One region of the Paenibacillus sp. CR_12 genome, then DNA from elsewhere that is predicted to be linked to it. Evidence: predicted binding sites of a transcription regulator. Region 1 holds the regulator's gene; each other region holds the start of a gene.
What was found. Region 1 encodes Rex, which represses fermentation and respiration genes when NADH is low (regulators of the CRP and FNR family bind a similar motif). Its sites were predicted from a motif close to TTGTGAAATATTTCACAA; they were not measured.
Positions count from the first base shown of each region.

Region 2: a site for Rex is predicted at 1,473-1,490, ahead of ric (iron-sulfur cluster repair di-iron protein). Genes of this name have one in related genera too.
Region 3: a site for Rex is predicted at 1,820-1,837, ahead of RB297_RS16615 (nitrate/nitrite transporter). Genes of this name have one in related genera too.
Region 4: a site for Rex is predicted at 1,481-1,498, ahead of RB297_RS22880 (cytochrome ubiquinol oxidase subunit I). Genes of this name have one in related genera too.

Region 1 is NZ_JAVFHO010000001.1:41,421-45,623, forward strand. It holds gene dinG (ATP-dependent DNA helicase DinG) at 1-1,487, shown strand, start outside; gene RB297_RS00240 (redox-sensing transcriptional repressor Rex) at 1,552-2,217, shown strand; gene RB297_RS00245 (amidohydrolase) at 2,192-3,493, shown strand; gene RB297_RS00250 (cell wall elongation regulator TseB-like domain-containing protein) at 3,525-4,043, shown strand.
Region 2 is NZ_JAVFHO010000001.1:734,912-739,114, forward strand. It holds gene ilvD (dihydroxy-acid dehydratase) at 1-1,218, shown strand, start outside; gene ric (iron-sulfur cluster repair di-iron protein) at 1,521-2,219, shown strand; gene RB297_RS03275 (histidine racemase CntK family protein) at 2,481-3,362, shown strand; gene RB297_RS03280 (class I SAM-dependent methyltransferase) at 3,343-4,149, shown strand; gene RB297_RS03285 (opine metallophore biosynthesis dehydrogenase) at 4,168-4,203, shown strand, end outside.
Region 3 is NZ_JAVFHO010000004.1:209,310-213,512, forward strand. It holds gene RB297_RS16610 (YwiC-like family protein) at 1-195, opposite strand, end outside; gene RB297_RS16615 (nitrate/nitrite transporter) at 248-1,762, opposite strand; gene RB297_RS16620 (response regulator transcription factor) at 1,917-2,564, opposite strand; gene RB297_RS16625 (sensor histidine kinase) at 2,561-3,637, opposite strand; gene RB297_RS16630 (GAF domain-containing protein) at 3,634-4,098, opposite strand; gene narI (respiratory nitrate reductase subunit gamma) at 4,151-4,203, opposite strand, start outside.
Region 4 is NZ_JAVFHO010000006.1:280,508-284,710, reverse strand. It holds gene ade (adenine deaminase) at 1-1,292, shown strand, start outside; gene RB297_RS22880 (cytochrome ubiquinol oxidase subunit I) at 1,580-2,983, shown strand; gene cydB (cytochrome d ubiquinol oxidase subunit II) at 2,970-3,986, shown strand; gene cydD (thiol reductant ABC exporter subunit CydD) at 3,986-4,203, shown strand, end outside.

The DNA of each region.
Region 1 (4,203 bases):
AGCGCCTCGTCATCGACGAAGCGCATCATCTTGAGGATGTCGCCGGCAAGCACCTTGGCTTGCAGATGAAGTATTTTTCGGTGGTCCATACCTTGACCCGCATGTACAAAGACAGCCGAAGCGGGCAGCTCCCGGCTCTGCGCCAGCTGCTGCAAGCTTCGCCGCACGAGAAGGCAGTCGAATGGTCTTCCGTCATCGACCGTTTGTATCCGGACCTCATTACCGCAAAAGAGAACTGGGATCGGCTCAGCGATCAATTGTTCGGACTGCTTCCGGAACGCGGAGACGCTTCTCCGGGAGATGCCGGCCAATTCTCGCTCCGCCTGTCCCCGCTTAAGAAGCCGAAGGATTGGGATTCGATGGCCGAACTGGAGCATCAAATTCATCTGACGCTGGGCGATGTCGTGCGCAAGGGCGATAAGCTGATCGCCGAAATGAAGGAAGATTTGGATGACTACAGCGCGGACAGCCTGTTAACCGACCTATCGGGCCTATTTAAGGACCTGGCCGCGCATCGCGAAGACCTGCGCTCCTTCATGGCCCTGAACGATGAGGGCACGGTATACTGGATGGAGGCGAACGGCAATTTCCGCAGCAAATCGCTGCAGTTGTATGCCGTGCCCGTCGACGTGAGCGCTCATCTGAAGGAATTGTTTTTTGACAAGAAACAAAGCGTGATTCTGACATCGGCAACCTTGTCGGTGGACAAATCGTTTCAGTTCATGATCGAAAACCTGGGTCTTCAGGAAGCGGCTGAAGCGGGGAACCTGAACACGGTTCAGCTCCCGTCCCCGTTTAATTACAGGGAACAAGCCCTTCTTGTCGTGCCGCGCGATTTTCCGAGCGTGAAGGGATCGGTCGGGGATGCACTCTTTGTGAATATGCTCGTGAAGTCTTTGGCCGATACGGCCGTCGCTACGCATGGCCGCATGCTCGTCCTGTTCACTTCGTACCGGATGCTGCGCCAGGTGCACGAGCCGCTGAAAGAAGCGCTTGCATCAAGCGACATCACGGTATTGGGACAAGGTATGGACGGAACCAGCCGTACCAAGTTAATCCGAAGATTTCAGGACAGCAGCGCTTCCGTGCTGCTGGGCACCAGCTCCTTCTGGGAAGGGGTAGACATCCCGGGCGAGGCGCTGACTTGTCTTGCCATCGTCCGGCTGCCGTTCCAGCCGCCGAATCACCCCTTGGTCGAGGCCAAGAGCGAACTGCTGCAGCAGCAGAAGAAGAATCCCTTCATGAAGCTTTCGGTTCCGCAAGCGGTCATTCGTTTCAAACAGGGGTTTGGGCGTCTGGTGCGAACAGCACAAGATAAAGGGATCGTGATCGTGTACGATACCCGGGTCATTGAATCCTATTACGGGAAGTATTTCTTATATTCCTTGCCGGGGCCGAAGATGGAGCATATGCCGACAGAGGGGATCGTTCCCCGAATTTCGGAATGGCTGCAGGAAGAGGCAAGCGCGGGAAACCAAGCGGAATAAAGTGAAACCAAGCACGATCAACAAAAAAGATGTAGTTATTAACCTATTATTAGGGGGAGCATGCATGAAATCGGAAAAAATTTCGGAAGCCGTGGTCCGCAGATTACCTGTATACTTGCGCTATTTGAATGAGCTTCAGAAGAGGGAGGTTTCCACGGTTTCCTCCCAGGAGCTGGGACAGAAGCTGGACCTCAATCCTGCTCAAATTCGTAAGGACCTGGCGTATTTCGGTGATTTTGGACGGAAAGGGATCGGATATGATGTTTCTTATCTGATCGAGAAGATTCGCCAGATTCTGAAGCTGGACCAGAAGATCAATGTCGCACTGGTCGGGGCCGGTAATCTTGGACATGCATTATCGAATTACAATGCATTCCTTAAGGATAATATGAAGATTGTGGCGATTTTCGATTCGTATTCTCCCAAAGTTGGTATGAAAATTAACAATTTGGTCGTACAGCCGATGGAAGAGCTGGAGAAGACGGTTCATGAGCACAGCATTCGAATCGGGATTATTACCGTTCCGGATTTCGAAGCGCAGAACGTCGCGAATCAGCTTATCGCCTCAGGGATCGAGGCGATTCTGAACTTTGCGCCAACCATCCTGAAAGCCCCAGCCCATATCCGGATTCATACGGCTGATTTTACAACGGATTTGCAAAGTTTGGCCTATTATTTGGATAACGGCAAGGAGGATGCAGCACATGACAACAACGAAGTGGATGGTTAAGAACGGAACGTTTGCAGTACTGGAGGAAAGCCAATCCGTGCTTCGCGGATACATGGTGGTTGAGAACGACCGGATCACGTACCTGGGCGAAGAGGAGCCCGTCGTGGAAGAGGGGACAGAGATTATCGACGGAACCCATCTGTTCTTCCTGCCCGGATTGGTGAACACGCATGGACATGCCGCCATGTCGCTTCTTCGCGGCTATGGGGACGATCTGGCGCTGCAAGTATGGCTTCAGGAAAAAATGTGGCCGATGGAAGCCAAATTCACGTCAGACGACGTATATTGGGGCACATCGCTCTCCGTGCTGGAGATGATCAAGGGCGGAACCACGACGTTTGTGGATATGTATGACCATATGGATCAGGTCGCGAAGGTTGTCCAGGACTCGGGAATGCGCGGCGTCCTGACGCGCGGCGTAATCGGTTTATGCCCGCCCGAGGTACAGCAGCAGAAGCTGGATGAGGCGGTGGCATTCGCGAAGGATTGGCATGGCAAGGCTGACGGCAGAATTACGACGATGATCTCGCCGCACGCGCCTTATACCTGCCCGCCGGATTTCATCGAAAAATTCGTTCAAGCATCCCATGACTTGAACCTGCCTTTGCATACCCATATGTCCGAAACGGAAACTGAAGTGGCTCAGAATGTTAAGGACTACGGGCTTCGCCCCGTTGCCCATTTGGAGAAGCTGGGCATGTTCTCCCGTCCTACGCTCCTTGCGCATGCCGTTCATCTGACCGATGAAGAAATCGAAGTCTTGGCCAAGCACCAAGTAGCCGTATCGCATAATCCCGGAAGCAATTTGAAGCTTGCCAGCGGAGTCGCCCGCGTACCTGCGCTGCTGAAAGCCGGCGTAACGGTGTCGCTCGGTACCGACGGACCTGCTAGCAACAATAACCTGGATATGTTCGAAGAGATGCGGCTGGCTGCCCTGATCCATAAAGGAGTAAGCGGGGATCCGACGGCCATTCCGGCCTCCGAAGCGCTCCGAATGGGCACGGTATACGGAGCCAAGTCCGCTTTCCTTGAGGATATCGGTATGCTCGCGGTTGGGATGAAAGCCGATATGATCGCATTGAATACGGATCAGGCGCATTTCCTTCCACGGACCGACTATATTTCTCACGCGATCTACTCTGCCAGCGCGAAGGATGTAGAGCATGTATGGGTTGACGGCAAGCAGTTGGTGAAGAATGGCGCGAGCCTTACTCTCGACGAGGAACGCATCCGCCGGGAAGCGCAGCGTGCATTTGAGCGTCTTACAACCCTCTAGGGAATAATCAAGGGGAGCGAGGAAGACGGATTTGAAGAAAAAAACGAAGTGGATATTGCTGAGCGTGTCCGGCGTCCTGCTATTATTGCTTGGCCTACAGCTCTATTATTCCTATGTTATGAAAGATACGTGGAATGAAGAAAGAATGGCGATCCTTGCAGCGAAACAGCATGGCCAATTGGTCTCGTCCGACAAGACCTATAAATCGGTATGGGGCGAGGACAATAACTATTGGGTGGTCAGCGGGAAAGATAAAGACAATCAAGACCGCATGGTCTGGGTGAAGTTTACGGACGATAACGTTCCTGTTGAAGGGACAGATGCCGTTCAGTCGGTGTTATTGAATACGGGCATGTCAGAGGCCGTGATGCGGGACCAGATCCGTAAAGAAATGCCGGGTGCGGTCATCAAGCGATTGCTGCCGGGAATGTATGAAGGCGAGTATGCCTGGCAGCTGCAATATGAAAACAACGGTCAGCGCGGTTACCGATTCTATCGTTTTCAAGACGGAAACGCCATCGGAAATGATATTATTCTTCCTAATCAATAAGAAAACAAATGAAAAGGCGTCCCCTCATAGGGATGCCTCTTTGGCACATAAATATGTAAGCGCATACAGAAATAAATTGGTAAAACTGTTCTAAATATTTTCACAGACAAGCATGAAAAAGTATATAAGATGTGATATACTCGTACTTGTACGAATTGAG
Region 2 (4,203 bases), 690 kb from region 1:
GATGGCAAGAACGTGGATATCGTCACGGCTTTCGAAGCGGTCGGGCAATATCATGACGGAAAAATGACGGAGGAGCAGTTACATAAGGTGGAATGCAGCGTCTGCCCGGGACCGGGCTCTTGCGGGGGCATGTATACAGCCAATACGATGGCCGCTGCGGCAGAAGCCATGGGGATGAGCCTGCCCGGTTCCTCTTCCACGCCGGCTATTTCACCAGACAAAGCAGCGGAATGCGCTGCGGCTGGAAGGCAGGTCCTCTCCTTGTTGGAGCAAGAAATCTATCCCAGGGACATCATGACCAAAAAAGCGTTTGAGAATGCGATAACCGTCGTCATGGCTTTGGGCGGTTCAACCAACGCGTTCCTGCATTTGCTTGCGATCGCTCATTCGGTTGGCGTAGATTTGACGTTGGACGATTTCGAGCGAATCCGTTTGCGAGTTCCCCACCTTGCAGACCTGAAGCCAAGCGGACGACAAGCCATGCAGGACTTAAACGAAGTCGGCGGCGTACCGGGCGTCATGAAATTATTGCTCGCCGAGGGGCTTCTGCATGGTGATTGTCTAACGGTCACAGGTAAATCATTGGCAGAGAATCTGGCGGAAGCTGCGCCGTTAGAGGGCAGCCAGGAAATCATTCGCCCCATTGATAAGCCGCTGAAGCCGAACGGGCCATTGGTCGTATTAAGAGGCAATCTCGCGCCAGAAGGTGCGGTCGCCAAAATGTCGGGTATGAAGAAGCTGCGTTTTGTCGGACCGGCCAAGGTGTATGACAGCGAGGAGGATGCAACCGAAGCGATCTTGAGAGATGAAATATGCAAGGGCGACGTGTTAGTCATTCGTTATTGCGGTCCTAAGGGCGGCCCGGGTATGCCGGAGATGCTGTCGGTCACGGCACTCATTGTAGGCAAGGGTCTTGGCGGAGAGGTTGCGCTGATTACGGACGGCAGATTCTCGGGCGGCTCGCATGGGTTCGTTGTCGGTCACGTAGCGCCTGAAGCACAGGTAGGCGGGCCGATCGCGCTGCTGAGGAATGGAGACATGATCACGATCGACAGCGAAACGCAAGAAATGACGTTCGACGTATCGGATTCCGAATTGGCTGCAAGGGCACAAGCATGGCAGCAGCCTCCACTCAAAGTTTCCACGGGCGTGTTGTACAAATATGCAAAATTAGTGTCCTCAGCATCGAGAGGCGCGGTTACCGACTCTGCAGAATAATGGAATTTCCAGCCCGAATTAAAGCTTATAGTCAATATCTCGGCGAAGACAGGCATCGGTCAGAAGGCCGAGTAATGTGAACGATGACGAAGAAACTGGGCAGCTTTGAGAACAAAACAGGGATGATTTCATCCCTGTTTGTTATTGTCCTGGCTCCCGTGGTCCTTTCGGTACTATCGTTCACATAGTGTTACATTTCAGTATGACTGCAATCACATATGCGGGGATCGGAGTTTCATATACTTGAGTTGTAAGAGTGAAAAAGTTCACAAACACGTATTTAGTCTAGGGAGGTTTGAATAATGAGTTCATTCACGCTTCAGAGCCAAGTATCCGACATTGTGACATCCATCCCGCAAACCGCGGATTTATTTCGATCCCTCCGCATCGATTTTTGTTGCGGCGGACAGGTGCCTTTGGAAGAGGCAGCCAAGCAGCGTCATTTGGATCCAGCCGTCGTTCTGGAGCAGGTTCGGTCCGTAGAGAGCAAGTTTGCCGATTACCAGGAAAGCCGTCCCGCTTCATTGAAGGAATCCGAACTGATTGATCACATCCAACAAAAACATCATGCCTTCCTCCGTGATGAATTACCGGCATTAACGCCCTATGTAACGAAATTGGCCCGTGTGCATGGAGAGCATCATCCCGAGCTGCTTCGCGTGCAGGTGCTCTTCTCGGAATTGAAAAAGGAGCTGCTAGAGCATACGAAGGACGAGGACGAACGTGTATTTCCGCTCATCTTGAAATTTGTGGCGGACCCTAGCCACCAAGCGGCAGCAGGGCTTAAGCCGCACGTGTCCGAACTGGAGCATGAACATGCTCATGCCGGCAGCTTGCTGCAGGAGCTGCGGGACGTAACATCCGATTTCGAGCTTCCGGCTGATGCCTGCGGTACGTATCGTCTTGTCTTTCAACGGTTAGCCATGCTTGAAAAGGACACGTTTGAGCATATCCATCTGGAAAACAACATATTGTTTGCGCGGCTGCGACAAGCGGTATAACCTTTCGACAACGTCCCTTCCTCACCGAATGAGGAAGGGATTTTTATTGTTCCAGCCTGTCATCCTACTCAACGATTCGCTGCATTCGGACAATATACGCATAAGTAACTCTTCCGATGATGACGTCGAAAGAGTTTTTTCGTGCAAAAATGTTGACTATTTCAAAAAGGCATGCTATATTCTCATCATTCTAAATCGTAAAAATTACGAATAAAGAATATCAAGCCAACTGGCAATCCATTGGAACAGAGGGAGCCCGTGATGAAGCAGAAGATCGATTTTGTGAAATGCAATCCCACGCAGAACATGACGATTCTCATTAACACCAAGCTTCCGCCCGATGAACATAAACGCGTCGCTGCTAAAATCATGTCGTACGACAATGTTTATGCAGAGCAGGTTGGTTTTATCGAACAATCCAAGATAGATCATGCGGATGCGTTTCTGCGGATGGCAGGAGGTGAATTTTGCGGGAATGCTTGCATGGCCTTAGCGGCATACCTGGCAGAGGTTCAAGGGATGAAACGTCATATAACAACTGAATTTCGACTGGAGGTTTCAGGCGCGGAGCGGTTAGTGTCATGCTATGTAACAAAAAACAAGGAGGATTATTGCTGCCGGGTCAACATGCCGCTTCCGGTGACAATTGATCAAACGGTCCTTCAAGACGGGTGCTCCCTTGTTGACGCGGTTGTCGTTCGATACAACGATTTTGTTCATTTCGTGATTGAAGTGGAGCGTTTCGATGCGCAAATGAACAGCAGCATGTTGGCCATGGCCAAGCACATCGGACCCTCTCTCGATACGAGAATGGTCGGGATCCTGTTATACAACTCCCGCATTAGGGAACTGACTCCGCTCATTTATGTACCGGAGCTTAATAGCGCGGTGTGGGAAAGAGGTTGCGGATCCGGAACGGCTTCCGTAGGCGCCTACTTAGCTTGGAAGCATAAGAGGGATGTCGAGGCTTCCATCAAACAGCCCGGCGGAACGATTCATGTAAAGGCACTATTTGATCAAAACCGGGTGACGCATCTGGAAATCGAAGGGGCCGTTGGCATTGCGGTTCAAGGCATCGCATTCATTGATCTGGATGAAGACCATATCGCGGGGGTGGGAATTCGTGAAACTAACCATGTTTGATCAATCCTTGGCTGATTATTTAACAAGGTTTAAGTACTTCGCAGACCGCTTCGATCATATTTCCCGTCACCGAACCGAGCTGGAACGTCTGGTCGATGATTATTCAACGTTTATCACCGACGAGTCCAACTCCAATATATGGGATGGGCTGGAGCGGCAAGGAACTGGAGGTTTAAACGGGCTTGCGGAGGAATTGAGAGCGTATTCGGCACGCTGCGTAGCGACCCTGGAGAAATATCGCGCATTGAAATTGATCAAGGGAGACACGGGGATCACCGATTATTTCAGGAATATCGAAGAATGCATCGAGAAAGAGTTCGGAAGCTTCCAAGTGACTTCGAAGTCGATCGTACTGCTGGTTGGCTCCGGCGCATTTCCGATGACGGCTCTATTGATCGCCAAGCGAACGGGAGCCGAGGTGATCGGCATCGACATTGACGATGAGGCCATTGGGCTCGGGGTCAAGGTTATCGAGGCATTGGGCCCGGAGCTGAAGATCCGGCTGATAAATACACCAGTAGAAAATCTTGATTACATACAAGAGGTCACCCACATCATTTTCAGTTCAACGGTTGCTGAAAAGTACGACATGTTGGAGCGGTTACATCCATTAACGAACGAAGAGGTCGTTGTGGCCATGAGGCACGGAAACGGTTTGAAGTCTTTATTCAATTACCCCATGAAAGAAACGGATGACGACAAATGGAAACTAGTTGATACGGTATTGCGCCAAAACGATATATTCGACATCGCGTTGTACAAAAAAGGCACCATAACACATGGCTAAACGAAGTGAGGTGTTCTTATGAGAGATATGGAGCGAGTCCTGATATTGGGAACG
Region 3 (4,203 bases), on a different contig from region 1:
CCAGGTTTTGCGTTTGGCCGGGGTCTTTAAGGATTGCAGAAACGGATAGGACGCCATATATAGAAACAACCACGCCAAAAACAGCGGAAGGTGCAGAAGGGCCGGCTTGGCAGCCACCATTCCGATGAAATAAGGTACAGAGACCATGGCCCAGCCTCCATGCTCCCGCGGAATCACAATCCTCGTCTTTTTCATGCCTCTCTCCCTCTCCATCCATCAGCTCGCACCGACAACGATTCATCTCTTGTCAGCCGCTCGAAGCATTGCCGGACGAATGGTATGTAATATCGCTAAAGGTACCTACATAATGAATGATGTCGCCGGATTCGTCCCTTACGGCATTAATGGTCAACAGCTCCAAATATTCCTCCCCGTTTTTCCTGCGGTTCCAAATCTCCCCCTGCCAGCTTCCGCGTTCCATGATTTCAGACCACATTGCGCGATAAAACGCCGGCGATTGCCTTCCGGACTTCAGCACGCTCGGATTTTTGCCGAGCACTTCCTCCTCCGAGTATCCCGTTAGCTTCGTGAATGCCGGATTGACGGCACTGATCCTTCCGCTTGGATCCGTTACCAGAATCCCTTGGCCGGTGGAGTTAAACACCTCGGATTGCACGGCAAGTTTGTCCTGGTAGTACATCCATACCACAACGACGAAGCTCGCAAGCGCAACCTGCGACAAAGCCATGAAGCCGATGGAATACTGCCCCGTAACCGAATGGATAAAGGAAAGCAGCAGCGGCGGAAAGAAACCGCCAAGACCGCCCATCATGGACACGATGCCATTCACGATGCCCGCCTGCTTGTTGAAATAAAGGGGCACGAGTTTGAAAATGACCCCGTTGCCGAGACCCGCACCAACGGCTATGGTTAAGCAGCCGGCCGTATACAAGCCGATGGACGGGGAGAATGCCAACAGGATAGCCGCAGCCGTCAGCCCCAGGAATACGCCCATTAATAAGAACAGCGGTTTAAATCGATCTGCAAGCCAGCCGCCGACGGGACGCAAAAAAGTCGCGATCATGATGAACCCGGCCGTCCGCATCCCGGCATCCACCTTGGCCAGCTCAAAATGAGAAACCAGGAAGTTCGGCAAGTACACCGTAAAGGCTACGAACGAACCGAAGGTAATGAAATAAAAAAGCGAGAAAAACCACAGTTTTTCATTCTTATATACACCCTTGATCTGTTCCATGACCGGTGTTTTCACCTTGATTTCTTTGCGGTCGCCTAAAAAAACATTGAATAATGCAAATATCAGCAGCAGGATCAAATACAGCTGGACGGTTTTTGACCATCCGATCCCCGTTGCGATGACCGGTGCGGCAAATGTCGTAATGGCTGTACCGATGTTGCCCATGCCGTAGATCCCATTGACCAGTCCCAGCTTCTCTTTTGCATAGTATTTCGGCAATGAGGTCACGCCCACCGAGAACACGGCCCCACCGATCCCAAGGAACAAGCCGCCGATGACCAGATGCGTAAAGGATGAAGCCACGCTGATAAAATAGACCGGAAACAGCAGCAGGATGAAGCTGGATATAAAAACAATTCGTGCTCCGACCACGTTGGCGTAATAGCCGAGCGGTATCCGCAGAACCGAGCCCAGGACCACCGGAATGGCCGTCAGAATGGCGATCCGGTCTGCCGGAATGGCGATATCTTCTCTTATGAACGGCAGGAGCGCGGAGATGATGACCCATACCATAAAACCAAGCACCAGATTCATTGTTTGCAGCGGAAGCTGCAGCTTTTTGATCATTCCCATCACCTTTTCCAAAGCGTAATGAATGGCATATTGATCCCCAGCTCCTATTGTACGTGCACCTATTCACAATGCGAATAGGGAAGTTCCCTGAATCTCTCCGGGGAACTTCCCTATTCCTTACCGCAATCACCCTGCTTATGCGCCATAATTAAAAATCCAGCAGTTTTTTCTTCAGCGCATATTCCACTAACTCCGGGCGGCTCTTCAATTTCAGCTTTTCCATGATTTTGGCCTTGTGCGCTTCCACCGTTTTGACCGATACAAATAGTTTTTCCGCGATTTCCTTGTTGCCATAGCCCTTCGCGATCAGCGGCAGGATTTCAATCTCCCGTTGGGACAGACTGTTGAACGGATCCTGCTCCGCGCTCTCGCTGTCTTTCTTGATAAATTCCCGGACCAGGGACGTGGCCATCTGGGGGTGGATGTAGGTTCCTCCCTTATGGACCATGCGGATGGCCGAAATCAATTCATCATCCGGCGCATTTTTGAGCACGTAACCCGAAGCTCCGTTCTTCAAAACATGGAACAGGTAATCGTCATCGTCATACATGGTCAGGATCAAAATTTTCGTTTCCGGAAATTCGCTGCTGATCTTGCCTGTGGCAATCAATCCGCTCTCGCCGGGAGGCATGCTTAAATCCATCAACAGCACATGCGGCCGGTGCTTGGCCACCATGGCGTATGCCTCGATGCCGTCTGCCGCCGTCGCGACGACCTCCATATCCTCTTGGTAATTCAGAATCATGGAAAATCCGCTGCGGACCACGGCATGATCATCCGCGATCACAATTTTCATGTTCCCCTCACCTCCGCCTTGCCGCTGCTCGTAAGCGGGATCTTCAGCTGAACCGTCGTCCCGCCGGGAGCGGAAACCAAAGTAAACTGGCCACCGACGAGCTCAGCGCGTTCGCGCATTCCGTACAGCCCGAGTCCGGTTCCCTTGGCTTCGTCAATGATCATGTTAAATCCGGCGCCATCGTCCCGGACGGTTAACTGAAGGCAGCCGTTCTCCTCGCATAATCGGACATGAACCTCGTCCGTTCCCGAATATTTCAAGGCATTTAACACCGCTTCCTGGCAAACCCGGTACACCACCGTTTCAATCTCGCTGCCATAGCGGGCCGCCGCCAATTCGGCAGAGAATTCAACCAGCATGCCGTAATTCTTCCCGATCCATTTGAAATGGGAGCGGAAGGCAGCCTCCAGCCCCAAATCATCGAGGGAAGCGGGCCGGAGCTCGACCGACAAATGCCGGATATCATCCAGCAGCCTCGTTAAAGACGCCTCGGTCTGGTGCAGCTTCTTGAGCACATCCTCGCCCACATTCATATATTTAACGACGCGCAGGTCGACCAGCGAGCTTAAGAGCTCCTGAGCCACGCTATCGTGCAGCTCGCGCGAGATCCGCTTGCGCTCGTCCTCCTGTGCCTTGATGACGTATTTCAGCATATTCGTCCGCTGCAGCATTTCCTGCGTTTTCTGCTGCTTCGTCAGATCGAGGAGCATCATCACCCGGATGCCGCGGGCTTCATCGATGGTATGGTAACTGGCCGCATAAGGAACAATTCCTTCGGACCGCGTCTTCAGATAGACTTGGAACGACGAGAATTCTCCATCCGGATAATCCAGATAGCATTTGGAGCAGGAGATGAGATCCTGTTCGTCGGTGTACCCTTCGCAGGTCTGGCAGAAGGACCCGTCCTGTCCAGAGTGCATCCTCTCGATCACTTCAATGTCAAGGATATTCTCCGCAGCCGGATTCATCGCGACCACGCTGCCGTCCTCGTCCATAAAAAAAATGGCCTCCATGCTGTTCTGATACATGTTTCTCAGCAATTCGCTCAGATGCTCATCCGTCATTTGAATCACGGCCGTGATACCTCCTTGGCATAAAAAGCGCCAAATTCCTTTCCTATACCTTCCTGAAAAGACGCAAAGGCCTTGTGATCCAGCATGTTCTCCTTACGATATCCCACAAGCAAAACCCCCATGACGCGCGTGCCTTCCCACAGCGGTATGGCACCGAGGCTCTTCAGTTGCTCTGCAACGATAATCGGATAATTATACAAGTCCCTTGATTCAATATCCGCATTCACATTCGGGATCAGCATCGGTTTCCCGGTCTTAAACACCATGCCGGCGATGCCCTTGCCGGAATGCAGCACGATGCGCTTGTACCTCTCGTTGATGTTTCCCGAGGCATACTGCCAGGTCAATACAAATCGGTCTTCAGCCGGCTGCACCAATGCCATGGACACGAAATCGAAATGAAACCGGGTCCGAAGCTTATCCATTTCACGTTGGTAATCATAGATCGGCTGATTCTTCATCCCCATTACTCCTCTGACGTAGAAAAGAAGGCTAAAGAAGCCTTCTCTCGTCCTACGACTCAAATTTGCGGTGCTTTCTATACAGGATATATCTTCTGCCCACAT
Region 4 (4,203 bases), on a different contig from region 1:
AAGGGCTGACCTGGCCCGGCGTCGCTGGGCTTGGCGAAGTGATGAACTTCCCGGGCGTCGTATACGGCGATCCGACCATGAGCGGAGAGATCGAAGCCACGCTGCGTGCGGGCAAGACGGTGACGGGGCATTTTCCGGCCGAGGACGACCGGATGCTACAAGCCTATCTGGCAACCGGCGTCAGCTCCGATCATGAGACGGTAACGAGAGAGCAGGCTTTGGAAAAGGTTCGCCTCGGTATGCATCTGATGATCCGCGAAGGTTCGGCTTGGCAGGATGTGAAGGAAGTGATTAAGGTGGTAACGGAGGACAAGGTACGTACCGACAATATCTCCTTGGTCACGGATGATGTGTATCCGCAGACGCTGCTGCGGCTCGGCCATATGAACCATGTGGTCCGCCGCGCCATGGAGGAGGGCGTGGACCCGGTTACTGCGATCCAGATGGGCACGATCAACGTGGCTCGATATTTCGGCATGGATATGGAGCTCGGCAGCATTTCACCGGGCAAAACGGCTGATATTTTGCTCATTGACGATCTGAAGAGCATGGTGCCTTCGGTGGTGATCACGGACGGCGAAGTGGTCGCGGAGAACGGCCGTCTCGTGAAGGCGTTCCCGGCGTATTCGTATCCGGAAAAGGCCTTTCAATCGGTTCGGCTGCAGCGTTCGCTTACCGCCGACGACTTTTTGCTGCGCAGCAAGTTCGATGCGGCGCGTACGGAAGTGAACGTGGTGCGCGTCATCGAGAACAGTGCCCGTACCGCCAAAATGACCGCGGTGCTCGCCGTGGAGCAGGGCGTCATCCAGCCGGACCTGGGCCAAGACGTGGTTCAGCTGGCATGCATCGAGCGCCACGGCGCAACCGGGCAGATCTCGCTCGGCTTTGCGAGCGGCTTCGGACTACAGTCCGGCGCGGTTGCTTCCACGGTGGCGCACGATAGCCACAACCTGCTCGTGATGGGCACGAACGCCGAGGATATGGCGCTTGCGGCGAACGAGCTGGCAGCATGCGGAGGCGGCATGATCGTGGTGCAGAACGGCCAGGTGCTGGCGAAGGTGGCGATGCCGATTGCGGGCTTGCTGGCGGACCGTCCGGTCGAGGTTGTAGCCGAGGAAGTCGCTGCCCTGGAGGAAGCGTGGAAACAGCTCGGCTGCTCCATCCATGCGCCGTTCATGACGTTCTCGCTCATTGCGCTTCCGGTCATTCCGGAGATCCGCATTACCAATCGCGGGATCGCGGACGTGACGGAATTCAAGCTCATCGAGACGGAGATCGGTCCGGTACAATAAGGTGGCACATACATTAAAGCAGGTTGGCCTACATGGCTAACCTGCTTTTTTGGTGCGTAAATACTGGGCTTAGCCTGTGAGTGGATGCCGCAAGCCACGCTCCCATGGATAATCCTCACATAATCCATTGCCTACTTAGTGATTTTCGTCACAAATTGATAACTTTTTCACCTATTTCGGCCATTATATTGTGATGTCTATCACAATCCTTTAGGACGCGGTCTGCGACAATACAAAAAGAATCAAATTTGAAGTGATCACGTGAGCTAAAGGAAGGGGTATCTTTTATGGATCCGGTTATGCTGGCGCGAATCCAATTCGCATCGACAACCATTTTTCACTTTATTTTCGTACCGTTATCCATCGGATTGGCGTTTCTGATCGCCATCATGGAGACGATGTATGTTGTCAAGGGCCAGGAAGTCTACAAGAAAATGGCCAAGTTCTGGGGAAAGCTGTTCCTGATCAACTTTGCGGTCGGGGTTGTGACAGGGATTCTGCAGGAATTCCAGTTCGGGATGAACTGGTCGGATTACTCGCGCTTTGTCGGGGACGTATTCGGCGCACCGCTTGCGATCGAAGCCCTGCTGGCGTTTTTCCTAGAGTCGACGTTTATCGGGCTGTGGATATTCGGGTGGGACCGGTTATCCAAGAAGGTCCATCTGCTCAGCATCTGGCTGGTGTCCTTCGGCACCCTGATGTCCGCCTTCTGGATCCTGGCAGCGAACTCTTTCATGCAGCGTCCGGTCGGTTTTGAGATCAACAATGGACGGGCGGAGATGAATGATTTCTTCGCGCTGATCACGAACGGTCAGCTGCTGGTGGAATTCCCGCACACGATCTTCGGTGCGCTGGCAACCGGGGCTTTCCTGGTAGCGGGGGTAAGCGCGTATAAGCTGCTGAAGAAGCAGGATTTGGATTTCTTCAAAAAATCATTCCACATCGCCATCGTGGTGGGTCTCATCACCTCCATTCTGGTTGCGGTATTCGGCCACCAGCAAGCGCAGTATCTGGTGGATACGCAGCCGATGAAGATGGCCGCCGCCGAGAGCTTGTGGGAAACGAGCGACGATCCCGCGTCTTGGACGGTCATAGCCGCCATCGATCCGGATAAGCAGGAGAATACGATGGAGTTCAAAATCCCGTATTTGCTCAGCTTTTTGTCCTACAGCAAATTTTCCGGCGAAGTCATCGGAATGAAGGAGCTGCAAGCCCAATACGAGCAGGAATACGGTCCTGGAGACTATATTCCGCCGGTCCGCACCACCTTCTGGAGCTTCCGGATTATGGTGGCTGCCGGCAGCGTCATGATTCTGCTGGGATTGTACGGCGCGTGGCTGATGCTGCGCAAAAAAGTCGAGAAGGCCGGCAAATGGTTCCTCAGACTGATGCTGTTCGGCATTTCCCTGCCGTTTATCGCCAACACATCGGGATGGATCATGACGGAGATCGGACGCCAGCCTTGGACGGTATTCGGGCTGATCACCACGGAGAACAGCGTTTCGCCGAACGTAAGCGCAGGCTCGATCCTGTTCTCGCTCATCATGTTTACCGCCATTTATGCAGTGCTGGCAGCCGTGATGGCCTATCTGTTCATCAAAGTCATTAAGAAAGGACCGTATGCGGCGGAGGAAGACGATCACCACGCAAGCGATCCGTTTAATAAGGAGGACTACAATGCTGTCTCTTAACGAACTGTGGTTTGTGCTCGTCGCCGTATTGTTTATCGGGTTCTTCTTCCTGGAGGGCTTCGATTTCGGAGTCGGGATGTCCACGCAGCTGCTGGCCAAAAACGATACCCAGCGCCGGGTGCTGATCAACTCGATCGGCCCGTTCTGGGACGCCAACGAGGTTTGGCTGCTGACGGCGGGCGGCGCGATGTTCGCGGCCTTCCCGAACTGGTATGCCACGCTGTTCAGCGGGTTCTACATTCCGCTTGTCTTTCTTCTGCTGGCCTTGATCGGGCGCGGCGTGGCATTTGAATTCCGCGGCAAGGTGGGCGATGTCCGCTGGAAAAGGGTGTGGGACGGAGCGATCTTCACCGGAAGCGTGCTTCCGCCATTCCTGCTCGGCGTTGTTTTTGCCTGCCTGATCCAGGGGCTCCCGATTAACGAAGAGATGCAGCTGCATGCCGGATTCTTCGATGTCGTGAATCTCTATACCGTGGTCGGCGGGTTGACGATGGTAATGCTCTGCCTGCTGCATGGCTTGATGTTCACGACGCTGCGCACGCTGGGGGATCTCCAAGAGCGGGCGCGCCGCATGGCCCGGCGGCTTCTGATTCCTGTTGCGGCCCTGTTCGTGGCATTCGGGGTGATGACGTATTTCATGACCGATATCTTCGAGAAGCGCGGCGTGGCGTTAACCGTCCTGCTGGTGCTGGCCCTGCTTGCATTCCTGCTGGGCGGATATTTCATGAACGTCAAGCGGGACGGCTGGGCTTTCGGGATGACCGGCGCGGTCATCGCACTCTTGGTAACGTCCGTGTTCGTGGGCTTGTTCCCGCGCGTGATGGTCAGCTCCATCAACGCTGCATTTGACCTGACCATTTATAATGCGGCCTCCGGACCGTATTCCCTCAAGATTATGACGATTGTGGCCGTATCGCTGCTGCCTTTTGTTTTGGGCTATCAAATTTGGAGTTACTTCGTTTTCCACAAACGGGTACATGAGAAGGAGCATCTGGAGTACTGATGGGAAAAGATCTGCTGGGATACAAAGGCGCCAAGACGGTGTTCTTCCTTGTCGCCGTATGTACCCTGGCACAGAGCATGGCCATCCTTCTGCAAGCCAAATGGCTGGCGGAAGCCGTATCCGCCCTGTTTGCGGGATCAACGCTGCAGGAGCAGGGGGAGACCATTGCCTTGTTCCTGCTTGCCTTTCTGGCACGCCACGGGATCTCGGTCGTGCA